One region of the Pedobacter sp. B4419 genome, then DNA from elsewhere that is predicted to be linked to it. Evidence: riboswitches for the same ligand, from Rfam matches in the RefSeq annotation. Region 1 holds a riboswitch; the other holds the start of a gene.

Region 1 (3,179 bases):
CCACCTCTTTTTACTGCAGGTGCGCCTGATGTTGTTTTCGGAGAACAGCTTTGTAACACTATTAATGAACTACAAATTAAAGCTGCTATTAAAAATATTCTTTTCATATACTTGTTTTTTGAATATGCTAATTACACAAATCTTGCCAAAACTTACAACTTTTAAGATTAAAATTTAGCTTTGCGATAAAACATTGTTAATTAAGAAGAAAAAATGAAACCCGAAACTACTGCCATCCATGCCCTCAATTTAACAAAAAGTGCTACCGGCGATGTAACCATGCCAATTAGTCTCTCTACTACTTTTTTAAGGGGCGATGATGGTGGTTATCCTGGCGGACACATGTACAGTAGAGTGAGCAATCCCAACAGGTCGGCATTAGAGAACGTAATCACAGCGCTTGAATTTGGTGAAGACACCTGCGCTTTTTCTTCGGGCAATACCGCTGGCATGGCTGTTTTTCAGGCATTAGAACCCGGAAGCCACATTATCGCGCCAGACGATATGTACTGGGGCTTTAAAAAACAGTTGCAGACCATCTTTGCTTCAACCTTAACCTTCGATTTCATCGATCTCACCAATATTTCAGTTATCGAAAGCTACATCAGGCCCGAAACGGCTTTAATTTGGGCCGAAACACCTTCCAACCCGCTTTTAAAGATAACCGATATCGAAGCCCTTGCCGCAATTTGTAAAAAGCACCAGCTGATTTTTGCCTGCGACAGTACTTTTGCCTCTCCTATTTTGCAAAACCCGATTAAGTTGGGCGCTGCCATCGTGATGCACTCTACTACTAAATACATTGGCGGGCATAGCGATGTTTTGGGTGGATGTTTAACTACTGCACATAAAAACGAGTTTTGGGAGAAAATTAGAAATGTACAGCAAACCGGTGGTGCAGTTCCTTCTCCTTTCGATTGCTTCTTGTTGTTACGTAGCTTAAAAACATTGGCTTATCGCATTAAAGGCCATTGCGAAAACGCAACAAAACTGGCCGAATACTTAGAAAAACACCCTAAAATTGAAGCCGTTTACTATCCTGGTTTAACTTCTCACCCACAACATGAAATCGCCAAAAAACAGATGCGAGATTTTGGAGGGATGCTTTCCATTTTGGTAAAGGGTGATGCGGCAAAAGCCAGAACCGTAGTCAACAATGTGCATTTGTTTGCACAGGCTACTAGTTTGGGAGGCGTAGAAAGCTTAATCGAGCATCGTGCCTCTGTTGAAGGTCCGGATACCAAAACCCCACAAAATTTAATTCGGGTGTCGGTTGGCCTAGAACATATCGACGATTTGATTGCCGATTTGGATCAGGCACTGGATAAGATTTAGCAATTGAAACTAAACTATCGATCCTTAAACTAAGGACCATACACCAACAAAGTATACACATTAAACCTTAGCTATCAGCAATTTAAAAATAAATCGAAATTTTATTTTGCAGTTTCTTAAATTTTCTCATACCTTTGAAACATTATTCGGCGAAAGCTGAATTTCCAAGTCAATATCTTTTTAAGATTTGATTTATAAAGAAGTGGCGAGAGACAGGCTCTTTGACCCACTGGCAACCCTCCCTAACGGAGAAGGTGCCAATTCCTGGCCGGGCAACATGGTGTTGTTTGGAAATATAAATTGAAGAAAATGAAAAAGTTCAATTCACCATCGCTCCTTAGCGAAAACCCAAGTTCAAAACCCAACAGGTCGGTTTCATTTTTAAATGTAAATCAGTTTTGCTGTAACCCTCAGTTGATGTGTTGTATGTGCTGTCGCATATACTAAGCACAAAATTCTTCCCCTTTGTTTTTCAATCTGGAAGGCCTCGAAAAATCGAGGTACGCTGATCGCTAATGCTGGATTTAAGCCAAAAAGCTTCGCCACATTCGAAATTACAACATTTCAATTTTACAATTAAAACTTAGAAACCATGTCAACTTCATATAAATTCGAAACCCTGCAGCTACACGCTGGACAAGAAATAGACCCTACAACCGGCTCGAGAGCCGTACCTATCTATCAAACCACTTCCTATGGCTTTAAAAATTCTGAACACGGCGCCAACCTGTTCGCGCTAAAGGAATTTGGTAACATCTATACCCGTTTAACCAATCCTACTACAGATGTATTCGAAAAGAGAATTGCGGCTTTAGAAGGAGGCGTTGCTGCCTTAGCGGTTGGATCTGGACAAGCGGCCCAATTTATTGCCCTAAACAATATTTTACAGGCCGGAGATAACTTTGTATCTTCAAATCACCTTTATGGTGGTAGCTACAATCAGTTTAAAGTAGCATTTAAACGTTTAGGCATCGAAACCCGTTTTGCCAACGGCGATGATCCTGTAGACTTTGAAGCCAAAATTGATGGCAATACCAAAGCCATTTATGTAGAAACCATTGGCAATCCCTCTTTCAGCATTCCTGATTTTGAAAAGATCGCTGCTATCGCTAAAAAACATGATTTGCCTTTAGTGGTTGACAATACTTTTGGCGCAGCAGGTTACTTGTTCAAGCCATTAGAACATGGCGCTAACGTAGTGGTGCAATCTGCTACCAAATGGATTGGCGGTCATGGCACGAGCATTGGCGGCGTAATTGTAGATGGTGGCAACTACAACTGGGGCAACGGCAAGTTTTTTCAATTCATAGAACCATCAGAAGGCTACCATGGCTTGATTTTCGATGATGTTTTCGGACAAGATGGCCCTTTTGGCAATATCCAGTTTATTATCCGTGCCCGTGTAGAAGGCCTTCGCGATTTTGGTCCGGCATTGGCTCCTTTCAATTCTTTCTTATTGATCCAAGGTTTGGAAACGCTCTCGCTACGCGTACAACGCCATGTAGAAAATGCATTGGCTTTGGCTACCTGGCTAGAAAACCATCCGGCTGTTGCCAAGGTTAACTATCCGGGCCTAGAAAGCAGTCCATATCATGCCAATGCCAAAAAATACCTGCGTAATGGATTTGGCGCCGTACTTTCATTCGAGCTGAATGGCGAGAAGGAACATGCAACAGCTTTGGTTGACAGCTTAAAATTGGTTAGCCATTTGGCCAATGTAGGCGATGCCAAAACACTGATCATCCAGCCATCAGCCACTACGCACCAGCAATTGAGCATCGACGAGCAGCTTACAGCCGGTGTTACGCCGAACCTGCTGCGTGTTTCTGTCGGCATCGAACATA
Region 2 (3,179 bases), 240 kb from region 1:
CATTCAGTCGAGCCCAAAAGCGAAGGTTCTTCTCCATCCCAGGCACAATAAACCAAGGTACGTTTAGGCCGATAGCCTGCTTTTACCAATTCGCCTATGGCACGGGCCTCTTCCAGTTCGGCTGCTAGTCCACTGATCGGATCATCTGCCCCGTTTACCCAGGCATCGTGGTGGTTGCCCCTGATCACCCACTGATCTGGGTATTGACTGCCTTTGATCTTGGCGATGACATTATAAGCTGGAACCATATCCCAGTTATGCTCAATTTTAAGATGGACTTTAGCCTTTCCGGGACCAATATGATACGTAATGGGCAATGCTCCCCTCCATTCGGCTGGTGCAACTGGACCCTCCAACGCCGCTAAAAGTGGCTGTGCATCACCATAACTGATAGGCAATACGGGAATTTTTAAAATGGTTGTTGCCTCTGCTCTTGCTAAGCGCTTGGCTTTTGCGGTGGCACCTACATCTGGTGTCAATGGATCGCCAGGATAGATCACCATATCCATTACCGATCCACGTTGAACCGTCTGGTCGTTTTTAAAAGGACCCTTTGGATAAACTTCGCCCTGATAAAAACCATCATCCTTAGGATCAGAATAAATGATACAGCCAATGGCACCGTGCTCATAGGCAACCTTTGGCTTAATGCCACGCCAAGAACGGCCGTATTTGGCAATTACGATTTTTCCTTTTACATCGATGCCTAGCTTAGCCAGTTGCGCATAATCATCTGGAAGTCCATAGTTTACAAATACCAACTCGCCTGTTACATCGCCATCAGCACCCCAGGCATTGTAGGTTGGCAACTGCCCTTCCTGTTCTGAGGTAGAATCTTCGGCAAAAGCAGGTTCTTGAAGTTGAGCAGTGTATTTATTTGGATAGGTTAATTCTAGCAGGCGTGTTTTGGGCGTTGGAAATAATACCTGATATGTTTCGATGCGGGCATCCCAGCCATAATCCTTAAATTTTTGAAGCACCGCCTGTGCTACGGCTTTGCCTCCAGCCGAACCCAAGTGATGCGGACGCGCAGCCAGTTCTTTGATGTTTTGGCCAATTCTGACATTGCTCAACCGCTGATCAAAATCCTTTTCTGTCTGTAGCTGCTGATTAGTCGCATGAGCAGTAAACCCTTTTAGCGTTGGAGTTTGTGCATAAGTAAATTGATAACCGGCAAGGCATAGCGCGGCCAGTATCCCTATTTTTTTCATAAAGATTGTGTGTTTTTGAATTAAAATGTAACCTTGGAATTTAGCTAACAGCGTCTCTTAACGAGCTGATGATGGAGTAAGAATTTTCGATAGGTAAACCTGATTTAATTTATGATTAATTATCGATCAGACAACTTCCGGCAATTGCCTGATCGATTAGGTTATTTTAGTTAAAGTGATGCTTTTAAAGCAGGTTTAGCAGTCAATGAGTCGATTACTTTTACCATCTCCTTAAATTCATTTGCATCGTATAAGCGGGTAAGGAAAACTATTTTACCGTTCTGGTCAATCACTACATTACGGGTAACACCTGCTTTTTTCTGCGCAAAGTGACCGAATATCTCTGCACCTGGATCTAATGCCAAAGGATAGCTCACCTGTATATCTTGGCGGAACTTCTTTACGGTTTCCAAAGGTTCGTCACGATCTACGCCAATTAGTACCAGGTTTTTATCCTTGTAAGCTTTCCAAACATCTTGTTCTAAATGTGGCATCTCTTTGCGGCATACGCTACACCAGCTGGCGGTAAATTGCAGGACCACTACTTTGCCCTTGAGCTGGGTTAAAGAAGTTTTTTTTCCGTTGTCGAGTAGCAATTCAAAATCTGTTGGCGCCTGATCGCCAACCTTAACCAGGTAGCCTCTATCATTGTCGACAGCAGTTATTTGGTTCGAATCTTTAGTTTGTGCAGCGGCAGTTAGGCTAGCGCTCAAGCCTGCCATCAGGATTGCGCTAAAAAACAATTTGGATCTGTTGAGTTTCATCACTTATTAGAATTAATTTTTCGGTAAAAAAACTGAAAACGCTTATTCAAACAGACATGGGTTAAGCCAGGAAGGCAACAAGCAGCAAATGCCATCTTATCGTTCTTCTTCATAAGAAGCTGGAATTAGCACCTTTCACCTTTGGTAGAGGTTGCTAAGACTTCATTGGGTCCTTCCCTCCGTCTTTCTGGATAAGTATAAATCAGTACGTTTTGTAAAACACTGCAAACATACAATTAATATTTTATAAAGTCTATAGAATTAGTAGTCTTTTTAAAATTAACAAATCCGTGACTAAATGAGGAGGATTATTAAGGAACTCCAAACGCGCTATAAAATCGTTGCCTATCTTTTGCCTTGGTCTAAAACACCCTCATATTGTCGTGATTGCACGTCACCCATATACCTTATCTCCTTTAGATTTGTATAACTAATTAATTGAAAGCAACATGAGAAAGATCAGAATTTTCGAACATATTTCGCTAGATGGCGTGATAGAGCATGACGGAGACTATACCTATGGCGCATGGACTACACCTTATAGAAGCCCTGCAGGTGCAACTATGCTTTTTGAAGCATACGGGCCAAACTTTGACCTGCTACTTGCCCGCAAAACCTATGATATATTTAGTGGCTTCTGGCCTAATGCCGGAGATTTCCCAATGGCTAATGCCATAAATGCCGCAACGAAATACATCGCAACCCACAGACCAGAGAGCTTGGAATGGGGCCCGGTAAAAGATTTGGGTGATGATGTGATCAGTACAATTCAAGAACTCAAATCGACAGATGGTCCCGACCTGATCGTAGTAGGAAGTTCTACACTCACTTCCCTATTGCTTGACAAGGGGCTGGCCGACGAAGTTGTGCTCATCACCTACCCCGTTTTGCTCGGTAAAGGTAAACGCTTATTGGCAGATAGTATTGATGCTCGGGAACTGGTTTTTGTAGATTCGAAGGCTACGCCTACTGGTTTATTGATCAACACTTATAAACACCTCGGCTCCTTGAAAAAATAAGCCATCGCCCAGTTATCGATTATCAATTGGTTTTTAAATCAAGGCAGTCTCTAAATAAGATTGCCTTGATTTGTGCTTAACTATTCTTAAACTTCGCAATTGCTTCAGGAGTAACCGGTGTGAAAAGGTTCACCAGGTTACCATCGGGATCTCTTAACAACAAGGACTGATTTCCCCAAGGCATA

The links. Region 1 has a riboswitch for S-adenosylmethionine ahead of AC570H_RS05695 (O-acetylhomoserine aminocarboxypropyltransferase/cysteine synthase family protein). Riboswitches for the same ligand answer to the same signal wherever they lie in the genome.
Region 2: it holds a riboswitch for S-adenosylmethionine, as region 1 does, so the genes downstream of both, AC570H_RS06750 (peroxiredoxin family protein) here and AC570H_RS05695 (O-acetylhomoserine aminocarboxypropyltransferase/cysteine synthase family protein) in region 1, are expected to answer to the same signal.

What each region holds. Positions count from the first base shown of each region.
Region 1 covers NZ_JCASSL010000001.1:1,425,835-1,429,013, reverse strand. Annotated here, with positions in the region: gene AC570H_RS05705 (hypothetical protein) at 1-107, opposite strand, end outside; gene AC570H_RS05700 (trans-sulfuration enzyme family protein) at 214-1,335, shown strand; SAM riboswitch class I at 1,525-1,637, shown strand; gene AC570H_RS05695 (O-acetylhomoserine aminocarboxypropyltransferase/cysteine synthase family protein) at 1,928-3,179, shown strand, end outside.
Region 2 covers NZ_JCASSL010000001.1:1,663,572-1,666,750, forward strand. Annotated here, with positions in the region: gene AC570H_RS06745 (transferrin receptor-like dimerization domain-containing protein) at 1-1,211, opposite strand, end outside; gene AC570H_RS06750 (peroxiredoxin family protein) at 1,382-1,975, opposite strand; SAM riboswitch class I at 2,069-2,173, opposite strand; gene AC570H_RS06755 (dihydrofolate reductase family protein) at 2,425-2,994, shown strand; gene AC570H_RS06760 (VOC family protein) at 3,071-3,179, opposite strand, start outside.